4 regions of the Telluria sp. B2 genome follow, and region 3 is predicted to be linked to each of the others. Evidence: predicted binding sites of a transcription regulator. Region 3 holds the regulator's gene; each other region holds the start of a gene.
What was found. Region 3 encodes FNR, which switches genes on or off when oxygen is low (the NO sensors DNR and NnrR bind a similar motif). Its sites were predicted from a motif close to TTGATNNNNATCAA; they were not measured.
Positions count from the first base shown of each region.

Region 1: a site for FNR is predicted at 4,920-4,933, ahead of ACSUZJ_RS14615 (universal stress protein). Genes of this name have one in related genera too.
Region 2: a site for FNR is predicted at 4,271-4,284, ahead of ACSUZJ_RS15405 (agglutinin biogenesis protein MshI). Genes of this name have one in related genera too.
Region 4: a site for FNR is predicted at 4,573-4,586, ahead of ACSUZJ_RS20305 (carbohydrate kinase). Genes of this name have one in related genera too.

Region 1 covers NZ_CP196525.1:3,284,835-3,291,855, reverse strand. The annotation lists gene ACSUZJ_RS14630 (glycerate kinase type-2 family protein) at 156-1,439, opposite strand; partial or broken gene ACSUZJ_RS14625 (PHA/PHB synthase family protein) at 1,738-3,514, opposite strand; gene ACSUZJ_RS14620 (universal stress protein) at 3,523-4,347, opposite strand; gene ACSUZJ_RS14615 (universal stress protein) at 4,380-4,823, opposite strand; gene ACSUZJ_RS14610 (hypothetical protein) at 5,061-5,546, opposite strand; gene ggpS (glucosylglycerol-phosphate synthase) at 6,141-7,021, shown strand, end outside.
Region 2 covers NZ_CP196525.1:3,468,373-3,475,393, reverse strand. The annotation lists gene ACSUZJ_RS15420 (PulJ/GspJ family protein) at 1-639, shown strand, start outside; gene ACSUZJ_RS15415 (agglutinin biogenesis protein MshP) at 636-1,115, shown strand; gene ACSUZJ_RS15410 (hypothetical protein) at 1,112-4,198, shown strand; gene ACSUZJ_RS15405 (agglutinin biogenesis protein MshI) at 4,335-5,276, shown strand; gene ACSUZJ_RS15400 (PilN domain-containing protein) at 5,273-5,929, shown strand; gene ACSUZJ_RS15395 (hypothetical protein) at 5,926-6,627, shown strand; gene ACSUZJ_RS15390 (hypothetical protein) at 6,639-7,013, shown strand.
Region 3 covers NZ_CP196525.1:2,256,996-2,264,016, reverse strand. The annotation lists gene cydB (cytochrome d ubiquinol oxidase subunit II) at 1-251, opposite strand, end outside; gene ACSUZJ_RS10160 (cytochrome ubiquinol oxidase subunit I) at 266-1,717, opposite strand; gene fnr (fumarate/nitrate reduction transcriptional regulator Fnr) at 1,939-2,706, shown strand; gene ACSUZJ_RS10150 (VOC family protein) at 2,720-3,148, opposite strand; gene ACSUZJ_RS10145 (DUF885 domain-containing protein) at 3,531-5,372, opposite strand; gene ACSUZJ_RS10140 (FixH family protein) at 5,695-6,210, opposite strand; gene ccoG (cytochrome c oxidase accessory protein CcoG) at 6,222-7,021, opposite strand, start outside.
Region 4 covers NZ_CP196525.1:4,590,178-4,597,198, forward strand. The annotation lists gene ACSUZJ_RS20285 (aldehyde dehydrogenase family protein) at 1-1,280, opposite strand, end outside; gene deoC (deoxyribose-phosphate aldolase) at 1,299-2,255, opposite strand; gene ACSUZJ_RS20295 (phosphopentomutase) at 2,252-3,445, opposite strand; gene xapA (xanthosine phosphorylase) at 3,467-4,312, opposite strand; gene ACSUZJ_RS20305 (carbohydrate kinase) at 4,631-5,731, shown strand; gene ACSUZJ_RS20310 (pseudouridine-5'-phosphate glycosidase) at 5,741-6,655, shown strand; gene ACSUZJ_RS20315 (LysR family transcriptional regulator) at 6,669-7,021, shown strand, end outside.

The DNA of each region.
Region 1 (7,021 bases), 1.0 Mb from region 3:
GGGCGAGAAGTTTCAGCAGGCAGACGAAGGAGGCGCACGTAACGCGTGGGCACGGAGTGCCCACGCTACGATGCCTGCCGGAACCAAGCTACATCCAGCTTGACTGAACGGCATTGCGGCATCGGGTCGCCTTTTTTTTGCGCAGCGCTGCCTGCCTAGTCGCCGCCCAGCACCAGCACGGCCCGGAAATCGTTCACGTTGGTGAGCGTCGGGCCGGTCACGACCGAGTCGTCCAGGGCGCCGAAGAAGCCGTGGCCGTCGTTGTCCTGCAGGGCGTCGGCCGGCCGGATGCCGCGTGCCCAGGCCCTGGCCAGGGTGTCCGGCGCCAGCAGCGCTCCCGCGATCTCTTCCTGGCCGTCGACACCGTCGGTGTCGCCCGCCATGGCATGGATGCCGGGCTGCCCTTCGAGCGCCAGGCCCAATGACAGCAGGAATTCGACGTTGCGTCCGCCGCGACCCTTGCCGCACACCGTCACCGTCGTTTCGCCGCCCGACAGCAGCACGCAGGGCGGGGTGAAGGGCTGCTTGTGCTGCGCCACCTGGCGGGCGATGCCGGCCATGGCCTTGCCGACGTCGCGCGCTTCGCCTTCGATCGCGTTGCCCAGGATGTGGGGCGTGATGCCGGCCTGGCGCGCCACCGCGGCCGCCGCTTCCAGCGCCATCTGCGGGGTGGCGATCATGCGCGTTTCGCAGCCGGCCAGGCGCGGATCGCCTGGCTTGACCGATTCGCCGGCGCCGCTTTCCAGCACGGCGCGCACATGCGCGGGCAAGGCGATGCCGTAGCGTTTCACGATCGCGAGCGCGTCGGCGCAGGTGCTCGGATCGCCCACCGTCGGTCCGGAGGCGATGTCGCAGGGGTTGTCGCCGGGGACATCGGAGATCAGGAGCGTGATCACGCGCGCCGGATGGCAGGCGGCGGCCAGCCGTCCGCCCTTGATGCCCGAGAGGTGGCGGCGCACGCAGTTCATTTCGCTGATGGTGGCGCCGGAAGCGAGCAGGGCGCGGTTCACCGCCTGCTTGTCCTCCAGCGTGATGCCCTCCAGCGGCAGCGGCAGCAGCGAGGAGCCGCCGCCCGAGATCAGGCAGATCACGGTGTCGTCCGGACCCAGGCCCTGCGCCAGCGCCATCATGCGCTGCGCGGCCGCCAGGCCGGCGGCGTCCGGCACCGGGTGCGCGGCCTCGACGATCTCGATGCGCTCGCAGGGGACGGCGTAGCCGTAGCGGGTCACGACCAGGCCGGACAGCGGTCCGGGCCAGTGCCGTTCCACGGCCTGGGCCATCGCGGCCGAGGCCTTGCCGGCGCCGATCACGACCACCCGGCCCTTGCCGGCCGCCGCGTGATAAGGCAGCAGGTTGGGCGGAATACAGTGTTCCGGCTGCGCCGCCTCGACGGCGGCCTCGAACATTTTCAGCAACAGCTGGCGCGGATTCGATTGCATCGTGGTCTCCGCTCAGGACTGCCGGGTCCGGCCGGTTCGGCCATCCGCGTTCTTGTTGGGGTGACGTGGGGCCGTCGGGCCAGGTTTGCTCATTGCTTTCTCCATACTGTGTTGTTTTCCTGCATGGCCCACATTACAGCAGAAATCGCTCGCACACGTGCGGGACGCAGGGAAACAGGGAGACCGGCCGGTCATGCGCATGCCGGCTCATGCCGGCAGGTCAAGGCCGAGCGATGCCGCGGGGGGCGGAAGCGCATCGGCGTCCGGAATCTCCGGGCGTCCTCCGCCAGGGCGTGCCTCAGGGCGCAAGCACGTAGCGTCCGGGCGCGGGACCCAGTCCCGGCTGCGTGGCCGGCGCGTCGACCAGCGGCCCGGCGCGCTGCGCCAGCCAGGTTTCCCAGGCCGGCCACCAGCTGCCTTCGACGACCGGCGCTTCGCGCTGCCAGCGCTCGGGGTCGATGTAGGGCGCGTCGTGCGCCATGGTCGAGAGCTGGTAGGCGCGGCCGGCGCCACCCGGGGGGCGCCACCACGCCCGCGTTGTGTCCGCCCGAGGTCAGCAGGAAGCTCACCTCGACGTCGGTGAGCAGGCCGATCTTGTAGACCGAGCGCCATGGAGCGACGTGGTCGGTGCGGGTGCCGACCGCGAAGATCGGCGCCTCGATGTCGGTCAGCGCGACGGGCCTGCCGTCGACCAGGTAGCGGGCGCTCGCCAGGTCGTTGTTCAGGAACAGGCGGCGCAGGTAGTCCGAATGCATGCGGTAGGGCATGCGGGTGGCGTCGGCGTTCCAGGACATCAGGTCGGTCTGCTGCTCCGGCAGGTCGAGCAGGTAGTGGCGCAGCCGGCGCGACCAGATCAGGTCGTTCGAGCGCAGCAGCTGGAAGGCGCCGGCCATCTGGCGGGTATCGAGGTAACCCCGGCTCCACATCGCCGCTTCCAGGAAGCTGACTTCGCTCTCGTCGATGAAGAGCGACAGCTCGCCCGGCTCGGTGAAGTCGACCTGGGCCGCCAGCAGGGTGAGGCTGGACAGGCGCCAGTCGTGCTCGCGCGCCATGGCCGCCGCCGCGATCGCGAGCAGCGTTCCGCCCAGGCAGTAGCCGCAGGCGTTGACGCGCGGCGCGCCGGTCTCGCGCACGATGGCGTCGAGCGCCTCCATCACGCCGAGCCGACGGTAATCCTCGAGGCTCAGTTCGCGGTCGCCGGCGTCCGGATTCTTCCAGGAGATGACATACACGGTATGGCCGTGTTCGACCAGGTAGCGCACCAGCGAATTGTGCGGCGAGAGGTCGAGGATGTAGTACTTCATGATCCAGGCCGGGACGATCAGAAGCGGCGTCGCGTGCACCTGCGGGGTCGCCGGATCGTAGCGCAGCAGCTCGATCAGGCGGTTGCGCAGCACCACCCGGCCCGGGGTCGTCGCCACCTCGCGCCCGGGACGCAGGCCGGGGCCGGCGTCGCCGCCGGCCGCCCGGGCCAGGTCGGCTGCCGCCCTGGCCGCGCCGCCCACCAGGTTCATGCCGCCGCGTGCGCAGGTCTCTTCCAGCACCACCGGGTTGGTGGAGACGAAGTTCGACGGCGCCACGCAGTCGAGCAGCTGGCGCGCGACGAAGGTGACGACGTCGGCGTGGTGCTGGGACATGCCGCGTACGCTGCTGGTCGCGCGGTGCCACCACTGCTGCTGCAGCAGGAAGCCCTGGCTGAGCGCGTTCCAGGGCCAGCGGTGCCAGGCCGGATCGACGAAGCGCTTGTCCTGGGCCAGCGGGGCGACCGGTTCGGCCTGCCTGGCGGTGGCGGCGCCGGCGCAGTAGTGCAGCCAGCGGGTGGCCGCCGACATCGCGTGCACGGCCAGCTCGGCCTGCTTGTCGGGCGAGAGCAGCAGGTGGCTGCTCCAGTCGAGCCAGGCCAGGGCCTGCGCGGCGGGAGACACGTGGCCGGTGAAGCGCCCGAGCCAGGCGTGCAGCGCCAGGTCGGCCGACGCATGCCCGACCTCGGTTTCCGGGTAATGGTGGTGGGTGCCCTGCCAGGCGCTGGCGTCGCGCTCGAGCACGCTGGCGGCGGGAAAGCCGGGCTGGTTCATGGCTGGCCTCAGTGCGCGAACAGGACCGGGAGCGCGGCGCGCTCGAGCAGGATGCGGGTGACGCCGCCGAGCACGATCTCGCGGTAGCGGCTGTGGCCGTAGGCACCGCTGACCAGCAGGCCGGCGCCCGCGTCCCGGGCAATGCCGAGCAGGGCCTGGCCGGCGGGGGCCTTGCTGCGCTCGACGACGACCTCGACCTTCACGCCGTGGCGCGCCAGGTAGAGCGCCATGTCGGCGCCGGGTTCGTCGCCGTGCAGTCCGTGCTCGCGGTCCGGGTCGACCAGGGCCAGGCGCACGCTGGCGGCGCGCTCGAGCAGCGGCAGCGCGCCGCCGATGGCGCGCAGCGCCGCCACGCTGCCGTCCCAGCCGACCACGATGCTGTCGGCCATCGGCTCGCCCGCATACGAGGGCGGCACCACCAGCACCGGGCGCGGGCCGTGCAGGGCCAGGTATTGCGGCAGGCCGCGCACCGCGCCCGCATCGGGTCCGTCCTGGCCGGTGACGACGAGGTCGGCGTAGCGCGACTGCAGCAGCAGGGCGTCGCGGTTCTCGTCCTCGACCAGGCGCTCCTCGAAGGACTGCACGCCGAGCTGGCGCGCGCGCCCGGCGAAGCGTGCCAGGCTCCGGCGTGCCTGGGCGCGCAGCGCATCGTATTCGTCGCCGGGCGCCACCGCTATCGAGCCGGTGAGCATGGCGTAGGCCGGCCAGGAGATGCCGGTGGCCACGGCGCCGACCAGGTGGGCCTCGTGCGCATTCGCAAGCCAGGCGGCGGCCTGCAGCCGGGCGTCCAGATGCGGGCTGTCGTCGACGTGCACGATGATGGTCTTGTACATGGCGGATCCTTTCCTTGGAATGCCGGGCGCGTTCAGCTTCCCGCCGCACCGCGCGCCTGCCGCACGACCATGACGGGAATGGCGCTGTGCGCCAGCACCCCTTGCGTCTGGCTGCCCAGCAGCAGGGCGCTGGCCTGGCCGCGGCCGCGCGAGCCCATGACGATCAGGTCGCAGTGCAGGTCGCGCGCGGCCGCGACGATCGCGTCCGCCGGGGAGTCCGCGCGCCTGGTCGACAAGGTCGCGCCGACGCCGGCCTGGGCGGCGCGGCGTTCGACATAAGCGAGGCATTCCCGGGCTTTTTCCTCGGCCTCGGGCGCGGTGAGGACGCCGAGGACTTCACTGAAGAGGGGGCGCAGCGGCCTGACATGCAGGCCGACGACTTCGGCGCCGCAGGCATGCGCCAAGTCGACCGCGGCATCGACCGCGGCCATCGAGGCCGCGCTGCCATCGGTGGGAACCAGTATCCGCTTGAACATGCATCCCCCTGTGCGCCGCTGGGCCAAACGTCCGGATGGCGCCCCCGGTCCGGCGCGGCAATGAGAGCAGTCTGCTGCCCCGACGGGAGCGTCGCCATGATCTGGATCAAATTCGGCAGATCGGTGGAGCCGAAGCTTGCGGGGAAGGCTCGACAGCCTTGTCGCCCCGTGCCAGGCGAACAGAGGTCCCTGGACGTGAGTGCCGCCTCCGCGCGTCCGTCCTGTTCCGCGCTGGCGTCAGCGACCCGGGCCGTTGCCCGGAGCGCGGCGCGGGCCTGGCCGTACCGTGATCTGCTGGGCGTGGCGCGTGAAGCGCGCCGGGGCGGAGGCCGTCCTGCGCCCGCGCGCGCCGCTGCCGACGAGCGCCAGGTCGGCCGTGAAGCGGTGCAGCGAGAGGATGGCGGCGAGCGCGCCCAGGGCTTCGCGGCCGAGCGCCGTGTCGCCGGCCTCGACCTGGGGCGTGACCCGGTGCAGGGCGCACAGGGCGAGCGCATTGTCGGCCAGGTGGGCCTGCAGGCCGCCATAGCCGGCCGCTTCCATCAGCGCTTCCTCGTGGCGGAAGAGGGCCTCGACCTCGGCCACCAGGGTCGGCCAGGCGGCGACGAAGGCGTCGTGCGGCGCGGTCGCGAGCTGCTCGATCCGGCTGCACAGGCTCTTGCGTGCATGCCGCATCGCGCTGCCGATGACCTGCATCCGTCCATGGCCGGCGCCGCTGCGCATCATCTCCCATCCTCCATCGATCGTCGTCGAAGGGCACAGTCTCGCCGTGTAAGAAAGCGCCGGTTTGAGATACATCAAAGTGATAGACGCGGCGGCGGGCATGGGTTCTGCTCTGCCGGTGGCGGGTGGGCCAGGGTGCAGAAATGCAATCGGATGCGGGCCGGATGCGCCCAAGATGCAGTTCGGTTGGGAATCTACATTTGTACAAATGCACCTCAGCCGTTACAATACATTTCTATCAACGCGGCCACGCCGCCGCGTTCCGCTACAGCGGGCTAAGTACTCACCCAAAAATAAATGTGTTTTTGGCGGCCATAACCGGCGCGTTGCTGCGTTGGCTCCTGCTTGCAGTGCTCGCACTGCGGCGCACTCGCCGCCTTGCACCGCATCGGCAAGCCGCACCTCCGGTTCTGTTTGCCAAAATTCACATTTATTTTCGGTTGAGTACTTAGACCCGTTTCCACTTTCCTGGCAATCGCCGGCGCGCCCCGTATCCGGGCGCCGGGTCCGATTGTGTTCGCCTTGTGCGGTTCACCCCGCACGCCCACCAGGTCGGCGCAGCAGCGCCGAGCGCATCGCTCTGAAAGGACGAAGACGATGACTGTAGTAGCACCACGATGGGCCTCGCGCCTGCAACCGAATAACTTTGTACTGGCTACCGATCTCGACGGAACCCTGTTGGCCGGCAGTCCCGAAGCGCGGCGCCGCGTGCGCGAGCTGTTTCATGCGCAGGAGGAGGGCGCGAAACTGGTCTTCGTCACCGGCCGCGCGCTCGAGACCATCCTGCCGCTCCTGAGCGACCCCACCATCCCGATGCCCGACTACATCATCGCCGACGTGGGCGCCACCGTCGTCGACGGCAGGCTGCATCCGGTCGGCGATATCCAGCAGGAGATCGCCGTGCGCTGGCCCGGCTCCCAGGCGGTGCTCAGGGCGCTGGCCGGTTTCCCCGGCCTGCGACGCCAGAGCGTGCCCCAGGAAAGGCGCTGCTCCTTCCTGGTCGGCGAGGGCGCTGTCACTCCGGCGCTGCGCGCCCGGGTGGAAGCCCTCGGCTGCGACCTGCTGCTCTCGGCCGGCCGCTATCTCGACGTGCTGCCGCGCGGCGTCGGCAAGGGTCCGGCCCTGCTGCGCCTGGCCGAGGCCGTCGGCTTCGATCCCTCGACCATCGTGGTGGCGGGCGATACGCTGAACGACCTGTCGATGTTCGAGACCGGCCTGCACGGCATCGTGGTCGGCAGCGCCGAGCCCGCGCTGGTGGAAGCGGTGCGCGGCCGGCCGCTGGTGCATGTCGCCGCCGGCGAAGGCTGCGACGGCATTCTCGAAGGGCTGGCCCACCATGGGGCGCTGCGCGATGGCGGTCTCGCACCGGCGCCGGTCGCCCCGGGCGGGAACGCCAGCCTGGTGATGGTCTACCATCGCCTGCCATTCGACGAAGTGGTCGAAGACGGCGTGCTCCAGCGGCGCCGTCCGCGCAGCCC
Region 2 (7,021 bases), 1.2 Mb from region 3:
GTGCGCGTGAACGCGGCCGGCAGCGCCATCGAATTCCTGCTCACCCGGACGGGCGGGCGCTACCTGGCCGAGGAGGATGAAGTGCAGGGCGGCGACACGCTCTCCTTCACCGACGCCGGCGACACGAGCTTCGGCATGGTCGGCACCCTGGCCGAGGCCATCCAGCCCGGCGACTTCATCGCGGTCATGAATCTCGGCGTGCCGGGTGCGGACGCCTACGAGGGCACGACCATGTCGCCGGTGGCGCAGGCGGTGGCGGCGGGCGCGGTCAGCCCCGTGATCACCCTGGGCGTCAACCGCTTCGCGGCGCAGCCGGTGCCGTTGCCTTCTCCGGACGCGCGCTTCCAGGTCGTCGAGGGCGCCGTCTCCTATGTCTGCGAAGCCGCGCCCGACGGCGGCTTCCAGATCCGGCGCTACTCGAACTATGGCGTGAACGCGGCAATGGTCGTGCCGCCGGCGAACGCGCGCGCGGCCGTGCTGGCCGCGCGCGTCACCAACTGCGCGAACGTCTTTCGCGGCGATCACGTGGCCGCCACCAATGCCGGCCTGGTGGTGCTGGCCCTGAGCCTGCGCACCCGCAACCTTGCCGCCCCAGCGGTGCGCCTGGTCCACCAGGTCCACGTCGACAATACGCCATGATGCCGTATTCATTTCATTTTCCGCAGGCGCGCCGCAGCGCCGGCGCCGGCCTGGTCACCGCGATTTTCCTGCTGGTCGTGCTGGCCGGACTGGCGGCCGCCCTGGTCGCCATCTTCGCTACCCAGCGCCAGTCCAGCGCGCTGGACGAGCAGGGCGCACGCGCCTACCAGGCCGCGCGCGCCGGCATCGAGTGGGCCCTGCTGCGGCGCGCGACCGATGCCGCCTACTGCGCCACGGCCTCGGTGAACGGCGCGGTGTCCGCGATCGACCGCTTCCAGCTCCCGGCCGGCACGCTGGCGCCGTTTCGCGTCACGGTCGAATGCTGGATGAATCCGGGGCCGGCCTCGGCCAACGCGAACGTCAACCTGGACCGCCGTCGCATCCGCGCCAGCGCCTGCACGGCGAACGCGGGCGACTGCCCGGCTCCGAACAACAGCGCCGACTACGTCGCGCGCGTGATCGAGGTGCAGATTTGAGCGCGCTGCCACTCTTGCTGCGCCTGTGCGCCTGGTTCGCCATGCTGCTGGCGCTGTGCGCCCCGGCGCGCGCCGACACCGCCATCAGCCTGTGGAAGAGCTTCAACGGCAGCGTCAATTTCACCGGCACCCAGGTGACGCTCCGCACCAAGCCCAACAACAAGGATGCCTGCTCGGTCGCCTCCTCGACCAGCACGCTCAAGGCGAGCCTGAGCCTGCCGAGCAACGCGACGGTGCTGTCGGCACAACTCTACTGGGCCGGCTCCGGCTCCGCCGACAATACCGTGAGCTTCGAAGGCAACTCCGTCACCGCCACGCGCAAGTATTCGTCCAACACGGTCGGCAACGGCATGAAGTATTTCGGCGGCGCCGCCGACGTCACCGACATCGTCAAGAACAAGGGAGCCGGCACCTACGGCTTTTCCGGCCTGACGGTCGCCACCGGCAATCCCTGGTGCGCGTCGCAGGCGGTGCTGGGCGGTTTTTCGCTGCTGGTCATCTACTCGCACCGTGACGAGCCGGAGCGCGTGCTGAACCTGTACGAGGGTTTCCGCTTCTTCCAGAACGGCGAAATCAGCTTCACCGCCACCAACTTCCGCTGGCCCTCGCCCTGGTGGCCGACCCGCGAAAAGGCGCGTGTCGGTCACATCACCTGGGAAGGCGACTCCACCCTGTCGCAGGGCGGCGAGAACCTGATCTTCGAGGGCAATGAGCTGACCGACGACATGAACCCGTCCGGCAACCAGTTCAACTCGAAGAGCAACATCAACCGCGATCCCTCTTCCTACGGAATCGACTTCGACGCCTACGACACCGAGGTGGTGCAGTGGATCTTCTATGCGCCCAGCGTGACCACGACCTACCGCACCGGCCAGGACCTGGTGCTGCTCAATGCCGAGATCCTGGTGGTGCCGACCCTGCCGGTGTCGGACCTCTCGATCGCGATGACGCGCGGCGGCTCGACCGCCGTCGGCGGCAAGGCGACCTATACCCTGGTGGTGTCGAACAACGGCCCCTATACCGAGGCTGGCCCGATCACCGTCACCGACACCCTGCCGGCGGGGATGAGCTTCGTCTCCGCCAGCGGCGTGAACTGGAGCTGCACCAGCAGCGGCCAGGTCGTCACCTGCACCTACAGGCCGTCGATGGCGCCGAACACGACCGCCGCGCCGCTGGTCATCACCGCCGCCGTGAACCAGGCCGGCAGCATGACCAACAACGCCAGCGTGGCCGGCACCTCGGACAACAACAGCGCCAACAACAGCGCCAGCAGCACGTTCACCGCGACCGGCTCCGCGACCGCGATGCCGGGCTACGTGTTCACGTCCGTCCCCTGCGCTCCGAACAAGGCGGTCGACAGCGCCGACTGCCCGCTCTACAACGGGCCGATGACCGGCGGCGCCAACGCCAAGATCTACGTCACGGCCGTGAACGGAACCACGACCATGGCGCTCCACACGACCCAGCAGACCACGGTGCCGATGCAGTTCAGCCTGAGCTGCGACGATCCGGCCAGCGGCAAGGTCGGCGCCGGCTATGCCGGCGCAGTGCTGCCGGTCTGCACCCCGAACGGCGGCGCGCCGGCGGCGGGTACGGCCAGCGCCTGGTCGAGCGCGGTCAAGATGGCCTTTGCCGCCAACAGCGCCTCGGCCGCGGTGACGGCGGCGCAGTCGAACTTCGGCTACCCGGACGTGGGCACAGTCCAGCTGAACCTGCTGGCGAACGGGCGTGTCGCCTCCTCGAATTCCTTCACCGCGCGTCCGCTCCAGCTGGCAGTGCGCAGCATCACCAATGTGCTCGGCGGCGCCAATCCGCGGACGATCACGCCCGACGGCGTCGCCTTCGCCAAGACGGGGGAGGATTTCAATGTCGAAGTCGGCGCCTTGCTGGCCGATGGAACGACGTTCGCGCAGAACTTCGGCAACGAAAAAAATCTGCCGACGGTGTCGTTCGCGCATTCGCCGGCGGCGGGCACGGCGGCGCCGATGAGCGAAGCGGGTACGCTGACGTCGTCGGGCCAGGGAGCGAAGAGCGGTTCGATCGCCGCCACGCTGCAGTACAGCGAGGTCGGCGCCATCAACCTGACGCCGTCGCTGGCCGACTACCTGGCTACCGGCCTGGCCGTGGGCGGCAAGCGCGAGCCGGTCGGCCGCTTCTACCCGGCCTATTACACGACCACGGTGACCGCGCCTTCGCAATGCCAAGCAGAGATGGGGTGCGAGGGCGCGCCCGCGGTCGTGAGCGGCGCGGCCTATTCGGGCCAGCCTTTCGATGTCGAGGTCAAGGCCTACAACCTGGCCGGCGACGAACTGGAGAACTACACCGGGGCCTGGCGCAAACCGGTGACGCTGAGCGCCGTGACGGCGCCGGGGCAGGGCGCCACCACGCGCGCCCTGGTTGGCGGCGAGCTCGGCTCGGACGCCGGCATTGCGCGCCTGACCGGCGCGCCGAACTTCACGCTCGAGACGCCGTTCGACGTCAGCAAGCCCGCGAACACGGCCTGGAGCGCGCCGACACCGATCTACCTGCGGGCAAGCTCGCCGGAGACGGTTGCCGTGGCCAAGACCGGCGCGTTGTCGAGCGGCCTGAAAGCCGTCGCCATCTCGTCCCTGCGCGACGACCCGGCGCAGTCGGCCGAGGATGGCGTAATGATCATCAACGGCCGCCTGAACGTCGGCAGCGCCCAGGGCAGCAACACCCGGCGCACGCCGCTCAGGCTGCAGGCCCAGTACTGGAGCGGCGCGGCATGGGTCAACCACACCGACATCCCGAACCAGGCCTTCACGGCGGCGGCGAACTATACCTCCTGCTGGCGCGACCTGCGGGCCGGCACGGCCACTCCCGCGGCCGGCGATACGGGACTGCAGAACTGCAATACCGCGATCCTGAACAGTCCGAGCGCGACGCAGAATGTCACGCTGACGGGCGGCGCCGGCGTCTACCTGCTGAACGCGCCGGGCGCGGGCCGGGCCGGCAGCGTCTGGGTCCAGCCCACCGGCCATCCCTGGCTGCCGGCGACGCGCGGCAGGGTGAATTTCGGCGCCACCCGCAGCGCGCTGATCTACCTGCGGGAAGTCTATTGACGGCGCGTCAATGATAATCCGGCAGCAGGCTGAATAAACCAGCAACATTTTTTTATCGCTTAGGCGTCGGACTTGAATATAATCAAGCCTTTACGAGACAAACCTCATCGCTGTATCACCACGGTACCCGACCTGCATGCGTTTTTTTAGAAGAGCCAAGAACAGAGAAGGATGGCTGGCGATCAGCCTGCTGCGCGACGGCATCGCCGCCGTCAGCATGCAGACCGCGCCCGAGATCCGTCCCCAGGTCCGTCAGGCGGTCTTCTATCCGGGCAAGGTGGGACCGGAGCTGCTGGAGAAGCTGGGCCGCGAGCTGCATGCGAACGCCTACCGCTGCAGCACGGTACTGGCTGCCGGCGAATACCAGATCCTGTCGGTGGACGCGCCCAACGTGGCGGCGGACGAACTGAAGACCGCGGTGCGCTGGCGCCTGAAGGACATGCTCGACTTCCACATCGACGACGCCACCATCGACGTGCTCGACCTGCCGGTCGACCAGGGCGCGGCGGTGCGCGCCCAGCATTCGATGTTCGCGATCGCGGCGCGCAACAGCATCATCGAGGCGCGCCAGAAGCTGTTTGCCGGGGCAAAAGTCGAACTGTCCGTGATCGACATTCCCGAAATGGCGCAGCGAAACATCGCGGCGATGATCGAGCCGGAAGGGCGCGGCCTGGCCATGCTGTCCTTCAGCGAGGAGGGCGGCCTGCTGACCGTGTCCTACAAGGGCGAACTCTATCTCACGCGGCGCATCGACATCGCGCCCGAGCAGCTGCTCGATCCCGTCCACGAGCGCAGGCACGCCGTGTTCGACCGCGTCACGCTCGAACTGCAGCGCTCGCTCGACAACTTCGAGCGCCAGTACTCCTTCATCAGCGTGGCAAAGCTGGTGCTGGCCCCGTCGACCGTGGTCGGGCTCGAGGATTACCTGTCGAGCAACCTCTACATGCCGGTCGATACCCTCGACCTGGCGAGCCTGTTCGACTTCGGCCGGGCGCCCGAGCTGGCCGACAAGGCCCTGCAGCAGCGCTTCCTGGTGCCGCTCGGCGCGGCCCTGCGCCACGAGGAGACGGTGCTGTGAGCCAGCAGATCAACCTGTTCAACCCGATCTTCCTGCAGCAGAAGAAGATCTTCTCGAGCCGCACCATGGCCCAGGCGCTCGCCGTGCTGGTGCTGGGCGTGGCGGCGATGGCGGCCTACGGCGACATGCGCGTCAAGTCGCTGCAGCGCCAGGCCGACGCGGGCGCGGCGCAACTCCAGCAGCGCCAGGCGCGCCTGGCGGCGGTGACGGCCGAGTTCCCGCCGCGCCAGAAGGATCCGACGCTGGCCGGCGCGGTGAGCGAGGCCGAACGCCAGCTCGGCGCCCTGCGCGAGGTGTCCGGCGTGCTGCAGCGCGGAGAGCTGGGCAACACGCGCGGCTACGCTGAATACTTCCGCGCACTGGCGCGCCAGCATGTCGAAGGGCTGTGGCTGACGGGCATCACCATTCATGGCGCCGGCAACGAGATCGGGGTGCGCGGCCGCGCCCTCGATGCGCAGGCGGTGCCTGGCTACCTGACGCGGCTGACGCGCGAGCCTGTCCTGCAGGGCAAGGGCTTCGGCAGCCTGCAAATTTCGGAGGGAGCGAAAGCGGCGGTCCCGGGCGCGCAGGCGCCGGCCGAGCCGGCGGCGCCCCAGGTTGCGCCGTACGTCGAATTCAGCCTGCAATCGAACAGCGAGGCGCCGCGCCCATGAAAGAACGATGGATCAAACTGGCGGCGCGCATCGACGCCCTGACGCTGCGCGAACGCATCCTGGTGTTCGCGGCCAGCGCGGCCGCCATCGTGTTCCTGATGCACTTCTTCGCGCTCGGACCGCAGCTGCGCAGGCAGGACGCGCTCAATGCCCAGATCAGCCAGCAGAACAACAACATCGAGGGTATCGACAACGAGATCCGCGCGCGGGTCGAGGCGGCCCAGCAGGATCCGGACGCACCGGCGCGCGCGCGCCTGGCGGCGGTACGCAAGGAAATCGAGGACCTGAGCATCCAGCTGCGCGCGATGCAGAACGGCCTGGTGGCTCCCGAGCGCATGGCGCCGCTGCTCGATTCCATCGTGCGCGCCAACGGACGCCTGACGCTGGTGTCGGTGCGCACCCTGCCGGCCGAGTCGGTGCTGGAAGCGGGAAGGCGCGCCGCCGGGCCCGCGCCGGGCACGGCGGCGGCTTCACAAAACACCACGCCCGGCCCGGCCGAGTTGCTGTATCGTCACGGCGTGGAGATCACCGTGCGCGGCGGCTACCTCGACATGATCGACTACATGGCCGCGCTCGAGAGCCTGCCGACCCAGCTGTTCTGGGGCCGCGCCCAGCTCGAGGCCGAGACCTGGCCGGCGTCGCGCCTGACGCTGACGCTCTACACCCTGAGCCTGGACCGCAAATGGATGAAGCTGTGAAGAAGTGCGCCGTGAGACGCGCACTTGCGCTGTGCCTGCTGCTTGCATGCTCGCTGCCGGCCGCCGCCCAGGCGCTGCGCGACCCGACCCGGCCGCCGGCCTCGATGCTGGAAGGGAGTGCGGCTGCGCGCATCGCTCCCGCGGCACCGTCCGCGCCGCGCCTGCAGTCGGTGCTCATCGCGCGCCAGCCGGGCGGGCGCCACGTCGCCGTCATCGACGGCGAGACGGTGCGCCTGGGCGACACGGTGCGCGGCATGCGCGTGACGCGCATGGGCCCCAACGAAGTCGAGCTGGTGCGCGGGCGCGAACGGCGCGTGCTGAAACTGGACGCTCCCGCCAGCCCGCCCCCGTCGGGTGGCGGGCTCGAGCGTGTACGCGGAGACTGACGAGAACA
Region 3 (7,021 bases):
TAGAGGCCGGACAGGATGATGGAATACGCGACCGGGAAAGCCGCCAGCAGGCCCTCCCCGCCCAGCACCAGCCAGGTCTCGTTGCCGTCCCAGACCGGGGCGACGGTATTCATCATGGTGTCGCGGTCGCGCTTCTGCTTCACGAAGGGGAAGAGGATGCCGATGCCGAGATCGAAGCCGTCCAGCAGCACGTACATGAAGACGGCGAAGTAGATGATGACGGCCCAGATGACCGAGGTGTCGATGCCCATAGTCTGCTCCTCTCTCAGGTCCCCTTCCGATCGCCGCCGGTGCCTTCGGCCGTGCCTTCGTCGTCGTTGTCCACGTCCGCGGCCGAGAGCGGACGCATCGGTGTGCGCTCCTCGCCCGGCCCGCCCTCGGGCGCCCGGTTCAGTTCGAAGTGCTGCGGCCCCTTGCGCATCAGGCGCAGCACGTAGGCCGTGCCGGCGCCGAACACGAAGAAGTAGGCCACCACGAAGATCGCCAGCGTCAGCGCCACCGCCGGCGCAGCATGCGGCGAGACCGCATCGGCCGTGCGCAGCACGTCGTACACCACCCAGGGCTGGCGCCCGACCTCGGTGGTGACCCAGCCGGCCAGGATGGCGACCAGCCCGGCCGGCCCCATCCACAAGGCCGCGCGCAGGAACAGTCGCCTGGTGAAGAGTTGCCCACCGCGCCGCAGCAGCAGGCTCCACAGGCCCAGCGCGATCATCAGCAGGCCCAGCCCGACCATCAGGCGGAAGCTCCAGAACACGATCAGGGAGTTCGGCCTTTCGTCCTTCGGAAAATCCTTCAGGCCGGGGAACTGGCCGTCCCAGCTATGAGTGAGGATGATGCTGCCCAGGCGCGGGATGCCGACCGCGTAGCGCGTCTGCTCGGCCTCCATGTCGGGAATGCCGAACAGCAGCAGGGGGATGGCCTCGCCCGGCTCGTTCTGCCAGTGCCCTTCCATCGCGGCCAGCTTGGCCGGCTGGTGCTCGGCGGTGTTCAGGCCGTGGAAGTCGCCGATGACGGCCTGGATCGGGGCGACGATCAGGAGCATCCACATCGCCATCGACAGCATCTTGCGCACGGCCGGATTGTCGCGCCGGCGCAACAGCTGCCAGGCGCCGGTGGCCCCGACGATCAGGGCCGTGGTGAGATAGGCGGCCACCACCATGTGCATCAGCCGGAACGGGAAGGAGGGATTGAAGACGATCGCCAGCCAGTCGGCCGGCACCATGCGCCCGCCTTCGATGGCATAGCCCTGGGGCGTCTGCATCCAGCTGTTGGCGGCCAGGATCCAGGTGGCCGAGATCAGGGTGCCGATCGCCACCATGCAGGTGGCCACGAAATGCAGTTGCGGGCCGACCCGGTTCCAGCCGAACAGCATCACGCCCAGGAAGCCGGCTTCGAGGAAGAAGGCGGTCAGCACCTCGTAGGACAGCACCGGCCCCATGATGCTGCCGGCGAACTCGGACATGTTGCTCCAGTTGGTGCCGATCTGGTAGGCCATCACGATGCCCGACACCACGCCCATGCCGAACATGACGGCGAAGATCTTCAGCCAGAAGTGGTAGAGGTCGACGTAGACCTGGCGCTTCGTGCGCAGCCAGGACATTTCGAGGACGGCCAGGTAGCTGGCCAGGCCGATGGTCACTGCGGGAAAGAGGATGTGGAACGACATCGTGAATGCGAACTGGATGCGGGCCAGATCCAACGCCGATAGGCCGAACATGAGCACTCCTCGTGATCTGCGGTGTCCAGAATCTAGCACGGTTGGACATGCGCACAATTGGCAACCTGGCCACGCCTTGACGCCCTGTACAGCTGCATCGCCTCGAGCTATTGCACGCACTCATCAGCCTTTTCCAGCCGGACAGCGACAGGTCAAAAGACTGGGGCGCGGTGGCAGACCGGACTATAATTCCCGTATTGACCGCGACTGTTCGAGGACCGATGACCCAAGCCCCCTCTTCCCCTGCCGCTTCTCCGATCAGCATCAAGGCGCTGAAGGCCAGTTGCAGCGCCTGCAGCATGCACCAGCTGTGCCTGCCGATGGGCCTGGAAAACGCGGACATCGACCGCCTCGACAAGATCATCGGCCGCCGCCGGCGCCTGGAGCGCGACGAGCGCCTGTACGCCATGGGCGAGCCCTTCCGCAGCCTGTACGCGGTGCGCTTCGGCCACTTCAAGACCTACCAGGTGAACGCGGCGGGCGAGCAGCAGATTACCGGCTTCCAGATGGCCGGCGAACTGCTGGGGATGGATGCGATCAGCGGCGACCGCCACCATTGCGACGCGGTCGCGCTCGAGGACAGCGAGGTCTGCGAAATCCCCTTCTCGCGCCTGGAGGAACTGTTCGGCGAAGTGCCGGCCCTGCTGCGCCACTTCCACCGCATCATGAGCCAGGAGATCACGCGCGAACAGAACGTCATGCTCCTGCTGGGCAATATGCGCGCCGAGCAGCGCTTCGCAGTCTTCCTGGTGAACCTGTCGGCGCGTTATGCCGCGCGCGGCTATTCCTCGACCAGCTTCGCGCTGCGCATGTCGCGCGAGGACATCGGCAACTACCTGGGCCTGACCATCGAAAGCGTCAGCCGCCTGCTGTCGCGCTTCAAGAAGCAGGGCTGGATCGCCGTCGACAAGCGCGAAGTCACCCTGCTCGAGCCGGCGCGCCTGCGTGCGATCGCGGCCGGCACCGAGCAGTGCAGCCCGATGGCGTGAATTCCCTGGACGCCTAGAACGTGACCTTGACCGACGGCGCGCTGCGCGTGGCCGGGCCGTGGAATACCGCTTCGATGTTGTTGCCGTCCGGGTCGATCACGAAGGCGCCGTAGTAACCCGGATGGTAGTTGCGCTCGCCGGGCGCGCCGTTGTCCTTGCCGCCCGCTTTCAAAGCCGCCTCGTAAAAGGCGTCGACCATGGCGCGGTCGGCGGCCTGGAAGGCCAGGTGGTGGCGGCCGGTCAGCACGCCCTGCGCCGCCTCGCTGTCCGGCGTCGAGACGAAGAGCTCGTCGGCCCAGAAATACCCCTCGCCCTCGCCGCCCATCGGCACGCCCAGCACCTCAAAGACGGCCGAGTAGAACCGTCTGGATGCGGGCAGGTCGCGTACGACGAGCTGGATGTGGTCGATCAGGCGTCCGCGGTGCAATTCCTGGGTTTCCATGCTGCGCTCCTTGTAGAGTGGTCGACGGAGTCCAGAGTATGCCTCAGTTGGCGTGACAGAGATGACGCGTGTTGAGAAGCGATCGGTGACAGGAAAGCTGGAGCGAACCGTAGGGTGGGCACCCCGTGCCCACGCGGACGCTTGCGTTGCGTCGCCGCGTTCAGTACCTGTGAAGCTGCGTCAAGGAAATGCGTCCCAATGCATATCCGGAACGCTTCCGCCTGCACGCTGGCAGCGCTATTCGGGCCGAAGCAGTCGATTGATCAAGCGTTCGCGTGGGCAGTGGGGCTGGCTAAATGCCAGCACCACAAAGTGCCCACCCTACGGTTGACGCTGGCAGCCGCAACATGCGCCGCGAAACGTCAACCGTTTGCCGGACGGATTACGCCTTCGCCTTTTCCTTCGCAATCCACTGGTCGACCAGCTGCCCCAGCACGTCCAGCGGCACAGAACCCGCGCTCAGCACCATGTCGTGGAAGCCCGGCAGCGAGAACTTGTCGCCCAACTCCGCCTTGGCCTTCTCGCGCAGTTCGACGATGCGCAGCATGCCGATCATGTAGGCCGTGGCCTGGCCCGGCCAGGCGACGTAGCGGTCGACTTCCTCGACGTTGATGCCGTAGTCGACCGCCTGCTGGCGCGTCCAACCCTTGGTGTGCAGGCCGGTATCGACGACGAGTCGGCGGGCGCGGAACAGTTCGGAGCCCAGCGCGCCCAGCAGGCCAGGGACGTCATCTTTATACCAGCCCTGCTCGACCGCCAGGCGCTCGGTGTACAGCGCCCAGCCTTCGCTGTGCGCGCTGCCGCCGCTGAAGATGCGCTGGCTGCGGAACTTCGGAATGCCGGCCAGCTCCTGCTGGATCGCCAGCTGGAAGTGGTGGCCCGGCACGGCCTCGTGGTAGGACAGGCTGCGCATGCGGATCATGCTGAAGGTCGGGCCGCGCATCGGCACCCAGAACACGCCTGGACGGCTGCCGTCCGGCGCCGGCAGGCTGTAGTGGGCGGCGGCCGAGGCTTCGGTCAGCGGCGGTTCGCGGCGCACTTCGACCGGCGCGCGCGGCTTCAGGTTGAACAGCGACTCGCTGCGGCGCTCGGCGTCCTTGACCATCTCGGCATACTTCGCCAGGATCGCCGGGCGCGGGTCGCCCTCGCCCTTGGGCTGGAAAGTGGCGTCGAGCTGCTTCATGCGCTCCTCGATGCTGCCCTCATTGAAGCCGAGCGAACGCAGGTGCTTGTCCATCTCGCCTTCGATGCGCGCCACTTCGCGCAGGCCGATCGCGTGGATCTGCTCCGCCGTCAGGTTGGTGCTGGTGTAGTTCGCCAGCGCGCGGTTGTAGGCAGCCAGGCCGTTCGGCAGGCGCGAAATGCCGGCGACGTCATCCGTCTTCGGGTGCAGCTCGGCCATGAAGGCCTGCACCCGGGCGTAGGCCGGACGGACCTTGTCCTCGACGATGCGGGTCGCACGGGCGATCGCGGCGGTGCGCGCCTCCGGCGCCAGGTCCTTCAGCGCCGCGGTGCGCTGCACCAGCGAGGTCACCAGCACGTTCTCGGCGGCCGAAGGCTTGAGGAAGGTGTCGACCTGGTACTGGGCGCGCTCGAGGATGAAGCGCGGCGGGATCATTTTCTTCGCGGCGGCGGCGCGGGCGCGCGCCAGCGCCTCGTCCATGCGGGTGCCGACCTGCTCCAGGCGCGCCAGGTAGCTGTCGACATCCGAAGCGCGGCGCATCGGGTGGGTCTGGGTCATGAAGTTGACCAGGCTGACCTGGGCGCCGCTGAACTGCTGGAACACGAAGCCGTGGTCCTCGAAAGGTTCGTTCGCCACCGTGTTGGCCAGCGACCAGCGCATCACCGCCGCCGAAATGCGCTGGGTCTCGTCCAGCGGGCCCGCCATCCACTTGTCCAGGCGCGCGATGCCCTCTTTCGCCTTGGCGATCATCTTCTTGCGCTGGGCCGGGGTTTGCGGCGTGAGCTGGCGGTCCAGGGCGTCCTGTTCGGCGCCGCTGAAGTACTGGGTGGCGGTGGCGAACTGCGGATTGCCGCGCACCCACTCCTGGGCGAACTGGTCGGCCCATTTGTCGAAGGCAGCGTTCGGTTTGACGGCTGGCGCCGATGCTGCCGCAGCCGGGGCGGCGAGCGCGGCTTGCGGAAGGACGGCGCCGGCGATGGCGAGCGGAACGAACAGGGAGGCGATGGCGGTGCGCAGGATGCGCTGGGAGCGTGCGGGCATGGGTGTCTCTTCTAGTTAGTCGTACGGCAAATTGCCGTGACGAAAATCTAACATGGAAGAGTTAGGGAAGGACAGTCTTTACAGCTGCGGTGCGCGGGGTGGAATCGGACGTCGAATGCGCCGGTCGGGTTCGTAGGGTGGGTTCTTGAACCCACGCCGTTTCATCGGCCGTGTTTCCGCGGCGCCTACAGTATCGTAGGGTGGACTCCCGAGTCCATGCGGTATGGGGCCGTCGCTTACCCGCACCGTTTATCGTGGCCCGTGGCGGTCGTGCCGTCGCCGACACGCGAACGGTGAGACCGCGTGGGTTCGAGAACCCACCCTACAACACCCCGTCCGCTGCGATCCGCAATCCGGCATCCTTCCCCGGACTCCAGCCGCGCGCCAGGCGCCACTGCCTGCCCTCGCCTTCGACCACGACATGCCAGTGCGTCATCTCCAGCCCCGGCACACCAACGCTGAAGTTGCCGTAATCGTCCGGCAGCGCTTCCAGCACGAGATCCTTCTGCGGCTGGGTCGGGTGCGCGAGGTGGATGCGAAACGGCGCCAGCATCGGCCGCCCGAAGCTGAGCAGGCGCCCCGCCAGCGTCGCGGCTTGCGCATCGAAGCGCGCATCAAACACCAGCTTCAGGCTGGTGGCGGCGCGGTCCCGCCGCAGGTCCTGGTTGATGGCCTTGCCCTGCTTGTAGTAGTCGTCCACCACCATCGCGTCCGGCTGCCGCAGCGCCAGCCAGACGGTGACTGCGGTGGCCAGCATCACTGCGACAGGACCCAGCATGATGAACCAGGGCCAGCGGTGGCGGTACCAGGGCGCCGAGGTGGGCAAAACGGTTTGCATGATCCTCTCCTTTAGCGCGGCACGATGAAGGCCGCTTCTTCCCGCACGGCGACACCGGGATCGTCGAGCGCGGTGACGGTGAATTCGATGCGGTGCGAGCCGGCCTGGCCGGCGCCTTCGGCGCGCACCCGCACCGGCACCGCACGCGTGCTGGCGCCGTCGAGGGCGACCACGTCCGCATCGACAATCTGCGCGCCGGCCATGCCGCTTACCCCAAGCCGGAACCGGCGCGGCGTTTCGCTCGTGTTCATCAGCTGCAGGCGGTAGACGTTTTCGATACGGCCATCCTCGGCTTCGCGGCCCATCGAACCGCGGTCGCGGATCACGTCCACCTTCAAGGGTGTGCGCAGCGCCAGCGAGGACGTCATGGCCGCGACCAGCAGCCCGAGCACAGCCGTGTAGACCAGCACGCGCGGGCGCATCAGCCGGCGCCTGACCCGGGCGGTGCCCCAGCCTTTCGCCAGCGCGTTCTCGGTCGCGTAGCGGATCAGGCCCGCGGGCTTCCCGACCTTGTCCATCACGCTGTTGCAGGCGTCCACGCAGGCGGCGCAGCCGATGCATTCGTACTGCAGGCCGTTGCGGATGTCGATCCCGGTCGGGCAGACCTGCACGCACATGCTGCAGTCGATGCAATCCCCTACCCGCTCAGCGGACTTGTCGCCGGTCACGCGCAGTCCCGGGCGGCGCGGCTCGCCGCGCGCACGGTCGTAGGTGACGATCAGGGTGTCCTTGTCGAACATCGCGCTCTGGAAGCGGGCGTAGGGACACATGTACTTGCAGACCTGCTCGCGCATCCAGCCTGCGTTGCCGT
Region 4 (7,021 bases), 2.3 Mb from region 3:
CAGGCGGCCAGGCCGTAGACGGTGTTGTTGGCCAGCTGGACCGCTTCGCCCGGGGTGCGGAAGCTCATCGCGACCAGCACCGGGCCGAAGATCTCGGTCTGGGCGACCGAGGCCGAGGTCGAGGCGCCGGTGATCAGGGTCGGCAGGTACCAGGAACCGGCTTGCGGTGCTTCGCAGGCCGGCTGCCAGATCTCGCAACCCTCGGCGCGTGCCGCTTCCACCAGGCCGTGGATGCGCTGCTGCTGCACCGGATCGACCAGGGCGCCGATGTCGTTCGATTTGTCGAGCGGCGAGCCGACGCGCAGGTTCTGCATGCGCGCCTTGACCTTGGCAATGAAGCGGTCGTAGACCGATTCCTGCACCAGCAAGCGCGAGCCCGCGCAGCACACTTGCCCCTGGTTGAACCAGATCGAGTCGACCAGGCCTTCGACGGCGGCGTCGAGGTCGGCGTCGTCAAACACGATGAACGGCGACTTGCCGCCCAGTTCCAGCGACAGCTTCTTGCCGCTGCCGGCGGTCGCCTTGCGAATGATGCGGCCGACTTCGGTCGAGCCGGTAAAGGCCAGCTTGTCGATGCCCGGGTGGTTGACGATGGCCTCGCCCACGCGGCCGTCGCCGGTGACGATGTTGACCACGCCCGCCGGCACACCTGCCTGCTGGCAGATCTCGGCGAACAGCAGCGCGGTGAGCGAGGTGAACTCGGCCGGCTTGAAGACGACGGTGTTACCGGCAGCCAGGGCCGGGGCGATTTTCCACGCCAGCATCAGGAGCGGGAAGTTCCACGGCACGATCTGGCCGACCACGCCCACGGCGCGGTAGTCGGCGAATTCCTCGGCCTGCAGCGCGGCCCAGCCGGCATGGTGGTAGAAGTGGCGTGCCGCCAGCGGCAGGTCGGCATCGCGGGTTTCGCGGATGGTCTTGCCGTTGTCCAGGGTTTCCAGCACCGCGAACAATCTGGCGTGCTTTTGCAGCAGGCGCGCCAGCGCGTACATGACCTTGGCGCGGCCGTGGCCACCGAGGGCGACCCAGCCCGGCTGGGCGCGGCGTGCGGCCGCCACGGCGCGCTCCACGTCCTCGTTGGACGCCTGGGTGACTTGCGCCAGTTCCGAACCGTCGGCCGGGTTGTTCGAGGCGAAGGTGTCGCTGGCTTCGGTCCAGGCGTTGTCGATGAAGAGGCCGAAACGGCGTCCATGCTGGTCCAGCCACGCGTGCGCTTCTTTGGTGCTCTCGGGTGCGGGGCCGTAATCCATAGTTTGCAGAATCTCTTTAATTGTTGGCATGACGAATCCGTTCGGTGTTTAAGGTTGCGCGTGGCGGTGGGCTGCCGAGTAGGCGCCGGTGACGTAGTGCTCGAGCTGGCGCTCGATGTCGGTCAGCAGGCTCGACGCGCCGATGCGGAACAGGTGAGGCTGCAGCCACTCGTTGCCCAGCTCTTCCTTCATCACGGTCAGGTATTGCAGGGCCGACTTGGCGGTCGAGACGCCGCCGGCCGGCTTGTAGCCGACCATGAAGCCGGTCTGCTCGTAGTATTCGCGGATCGCGCGCACCATCACCAGCGACACGGGAATGGTGGCGTTCACGCCTTCCTTGCCGGTCGAGGTCTTGATGAAGTCGGCGCCGGCCATCATGCAGACCCACGAGGCTTTCGCCACGTTATCCAGGGTGACCAGGTCGCCGGTGGCGAGGATCGCCTTCACATGCGCGTCGCCGCAGGCCTGGCGGTAGGCGACCATCTCGTCGTACAAGGCCTGCCAGTTGCCGGTCAGGACGTGCTGGCGCGTGATGACGATGTCGATCTCGGTGGCGCCGGCGGCGACCGACAGCTCGATTTCGCGGATCTTGGTTTCCAGGCTCGACAGGCCGGCCGGGAAGGCGGTCGACACGGCGGCGATCGGCAGGCGGCCCTGCAGGATCTTCGCTGCCGGCTGGATCATCTCGTGGTACACGCACACGGCGCCGGTCTGCAGGCTGTCCAGGCCCAGGGCCTGCATCAGGTCGGCGCGCAGCGGGCGCATCGCCTTGCGGCACAGGCGCTCGACGCGGCCCGGGGTATCGTCGCCCGACAGCGTGGTCAGGTCCATGCACTCGATGGCGCGGACCAGCCAGGCGGCCTGGTATTCCTTCTTCACCGTGCGGCGGTTCGCCAGGCTGGCGGCGCGGCGGTCGGCCGCGTTGCGGTTCACCTTCAGGCTGTTGACCCAGCCGAGGTCCAGCCCGACGGCGGTATTACGTTTGAAGTCCAGGTTCTGGGTCATAGCAGTGCGGTTCCGTTCGAGAGGGGTTTGACGCCGAGGTGTTTCGCCAGGGTGGCGCCGATGTCGGAGAAGGTCGACGCCGTCGGCAACGCCTGCGGCGCGACGTTCGGGCCGAAGAAGATCATCGGAATGTGTTCGCGGGTGTGGTCCGAGCCCGGTGCGGTCGGGTCGCAGCCGTGGTCGGCGGTGATCACGACCAGGTCGCCGTCCTTCAGTTTCGCCATGAATTCCGGCAGGCGCGCGTCCAGCTCGTGCAGCGCGTTCGAGTAACCGGCGACGTCGCGGCGGTGGCCGAAGTGCATGTCGAAGTCGACGAAGTTCACAAAAGTGAGCGACTTTTCAGGCGCGTCTTCCGCCACTTCGACCAGGCGGTCGAACAGGGCCATGTTGTCCGGGCCCTTGACCAGGCGGGTCACGCCCTGGCCGGCGAAGATGTCGCTGATTTTACCGAGGGCGATGACTTCGCCGCCCGCGTCCTTCACGTGGTCGAGCAGGGTCGGCGCAGTGGGCGGCACGGCGTAGTCGTGGCGGTTCGCGGTGCGCTTGTAGTCGCCGTTGGCGCCGGTGAACGGACGCGCGATCACGCGGCCGATGTTGTAGGGCTTGACCAGCTCGTAGGCCGCTTCGCACACTTCATACAGGCGCTCCAGGCCGAAGTGCTCTTCGTGCGCGGCGATCTGCAGCACCGAGTCGGCCGAGGTGTAGAGGATCGGCTTTCCAGTGGCGACATGCTCGTCGCCCAGCTCGTTGATGATCGTGGTGCCGGAAGCGTGGCAGTTGCCCAGCCAGCCCGGCACGCCCGTCATCTCCTGCAGCTTGTCGGTCAGCTCTTGCGGGAAGGACGGCACGGTCTTCGGGAAGTAGCCCCAGTCGAACAGCACCGGCACGCCGGCGATTTCCCAGTGGCCGCTCTGCGTGTCCTTGCCGGTCGACTGCTCGCGCGCGACGCCCCAGGCGCCGGTAAAACCGTCGCGCTGGCTGAAGCCGGGCGCCCATTCGCCGCTGGCCTTGTGCGCCGCGGCCGCCAGGCCCAGGCGCTCCAGGTTCGGCAGCGACATGGGCGTGCCCTCTTTCGCGGCCCAGGCGGCGATGTGGCCGAAGGTGTTGGCGCCAGTGTCGCCGTATTTGTCGGCGTCGGGCAGCGCGCCCAGGCCGAAGGAGTCAAGCAGGAGGATGAATGCGCGTGACATGGTATCGCTCGTGTTTGTTGTTTAGTTGGCGACCGAACGCGGCACCGAGGCCAGGCGCTCGACGAAGGAGTAGATCAGGGTGACCAGGTCCTTGGCGGCGACGGCCGCGTACTTCAGGGTCTGCTCGTGCGACAGCGGGAACGGGGTCAGGCCTTCGGCCAGGTTGGTGATGGCCGACACGCCGACCACCTTCAGGCCGCAGTGGCGGGCCGAGATCACTTCCGGCACCACCGACATGCCGACCACGTCGGCGCCGAGGGTCCTGAAGGCGCGGATTTCGGCGGCAGTCTCGAAGTTCGGGCCCGGGGCGGCCAGGTAGACGCCTTCGGCCAGGGTGATGTCCTTGGCGGCTGCGGTCTCCTTGACCAGGTTGCGCAGGTCGGCATCGTAGGCGTTGGCCATGCTGAAGAAGCGCGGGCCGAAGCGCTCGTCGTTCGGGCCGGCCATCGGGCTGCCCGGCAGCAGGTTGATGTGGTCGGTCAGGACGACGACGCTGCCGGCGTCCACTTCCGCGCGCAGGGAACCTGCGGCATTCGTCACGAGCAGCATCTCGCATCCGAGCAGCTTGAAGGTGCGCACGGCCGAGGTCATCACGGCGGCGCCATAGCCTTCGTAGAAGTGGCCGCGGCCCTTCATGCAGACCACCGGCACGCCGGCCAGGGTACCCAGCACCAGTTCGCCCGCGTGGCCGTGCACGGTGCTGATCGGGAAGCCCGGCAGGTCGGCATAGCTGATCGAGACGGCATCAAGCATCTGTTCGGCCAGCACGCCGAGGCCGGAACCGAGGATCATCGCGACGCGCGGCTCGAAGCCCGGCTTGCGGGCGCGGATGACGTCGGCGGCTTCGAATGGGGTATTGCTGGACATGGTATTCCTTCGTATGAAACTGAAATCGGGGGAGAGGCTGTCGTGCGGACCTGCTATGCGGGGAAGCGGCCCGGCGCCGCTGCGACGAGGGCGCGATGAAGCCAAAATTGTTCTAACTATGCATTATCCCGGATATGTATGGCAAATACCATTTTTGTTAGGCATTTATATGAGGCGAAAATAAATCCATGTAAAAGCAGGTGAGGACGACCGAAAAGTGTTGGCTTAGAGATACAATTTGATTAACACGACAATACGTATTGACTTCAGTCAAACATTTGTCTAGTATCGACCAACATTTGTTTATAAGTGCCGACCGTGACTGAACTCTCGAAGAAAGAACAGTTGTACGAGCTGATCCGCGCCAATCCCTTCATTGCGCAGCAGGACCTCGCCGCCGAACTTGGCCTCTCGCGCTCGGCCGTGGCCGGCTACATCGCCACCCTGGTGCGCGAGCGCCGCCTGCTCGGGCGCGCCTATGTATTGCCCGACAACCGCCCGATCGTCTGCGTGGGCGCGGCCAACCTCGACCGCAAGCTGCGCGCCGAGGGCACGCTCGTGATGGGCACCTCGAACCCGGCCAGCGGCATCGAGTCCTTCGGCGGCGTGGCGCGCAACATCGCCGAGAACCTGGCGCGCATGGGCGCGGCCGTCTCTCTGATCACGGCGGTCGGCAACGATTCGTCCGGACGCGCCCTGCTCGCCCACGCCGAGAGCGTCGGCATCGACGTGCGCGGCTGCCTGAAGCTCGACGACGCCGGCAGCGGCACCTACACCGCGGTGCTCGACCGCGACGGCCAGATGGTGGTGGCCCTGGCCGACATGGCCCTGTACGACCGTATCACCCCGGCTTTCCTCGACACCCGCCAGCGGCAGCGCGCCGGCGCTTCGCTGATCGTGGCCGACCTGAACCTCAGCATGGAGGCCATCGCCGCCCTGCAGCGCGATGCCGCGCGCGACAGCGTCTCGCTGATCGTGGTGGCGGTGTCGGAGCCGAAGATGAACCGCCTGCCGGACTCGCTGGCCGGCGTTCGCCTGCTGATCCTGAACGAAGGCGAACTGGCCGCACGCCTCAAGCGCCCCTTGCACGGCGACGCCGAACTGGCCGCCGCCTGCCGCGAACTGCAGGCGCAGGGCGCGGAGGATGTGGTCGTCACGCTGGGCGCGCGCGGCGTGCTGTTCACCGTGCCGGGCGGCGGCGCCGAGCGCCTCGATGCGCCGCCGGCCGAGGTGGTCGACGTCACCGGCGCCGGCGACGCCTTTGCCGCCGCGGTCGTACTATCGCTGCACAGCGGTGGCGCCGACCTGGCCTTGGCCTGCCGCCGCGGCCTGCAACTGTCGGCCATGACGGTCGAGTGCCGCCAGACCGTCTGCCCGCAACTCGCGCCTGACACTTTCGGCGCCCTGACTCAAGAATAAGGTAATACCATGCAATCCTTCCTGCTGTTCTCCCCCGAAGTCGCCGCCGCGAAGAGCGCCGGCCGTCCCGTCGTCGCCCTCGAGTCGACCATCATCTCGCATGGCATGCCCTACCCGCAGAACGTGCAGACCGCGCGCGAAGTCGAGCAGATCATCCGCGACGCCGGCGCCGTGCCGGCCACCATCGCCATCATCGACGGCAAGATCTGCGTGGGCCTGAACGACGAACAGCTCGAGCGCCTCGGCACCGCCCAGGATGCGATCAAGGTCAGCCGCCGCGACCTGGCCTACGTGCTGTCGCAGAAGCTGCTGGGCGCGACCACCGTCGCCGCGACCATGATCTGCGCCGAACTGGCCGGCATCGAAGTGTTCGTCACCGGCGGCATCGGCGGCGTGCACCGCGGCGCCGAGACCAGCTTCGACATCTCGGCCGACCTGCAGGAGCTGGCTTCCACCAACGTCGCCGTGGTCTGTGCCGGCGTGAAGTCCATCCTCGACATCGGCCTGACCCTGGAATACCTGGAAACCCACGGCGTGCCGGTGGTGAGCGTCGGCCAGCCGGGCTTCCCGGCCTTCTTCACGCGCGAATCCGGCTTCAAGGCCGACTTCCAGCTCGACTCCCCCGAAGAGCAGGCGGCGTTCATCCGCACCAAGTGGCAGCTCGGCCTGGACGGCGGCGTGGTGGTCAGCAACCCGGTCCCAAGCGAATCGGCGATGCCGAAAGAGGAAATCGACCGCATCACCGAGCAGGCATTGCAGGAGGCCGGCCAGCAGGGCGTGACCGGCAAGGCGGTCACGCCATTCCTGCTGGCGCGCATCAAGGAACTGACCGAAGGACGCAGCCTTACCACCAATATCGCACTGGTCAAGCACAACGCCCTGGTCGGCGCGCGCCTGGCCGTCGCCCTGAACGGCAAGGCCTGAACCGAGAGCAGCCATGTCGATCGACCTGAAACAGCTGAAGTACTTCCTCGCCGTGGCCGAGGAAAAGAGTTTCAGCCGCGCCGCCGAGCGCCTGCACATCTCGCAGCCGCCGCTGTCCCAGCAGATCATGAAGCTCGAATCCGAACTCGGGGTGCGCCTGTTCGCGCGCACCACGCGCAGCTTCGAGCTGACCATGGCCGGCAAGGCGCTGATGCAGGAAGCGACCGAGCTGCTGGGCCGCATGCGCATGACGATCGACACCATCCGCCAGATCGACCGCGGCGAAGTCGGCCGCCTGCGCGTGGGCATCGTCGGTTCGGCGATGTGGGGCCCGATCCCGAGCCTGCTGGAGCGTTTCCAGACCGA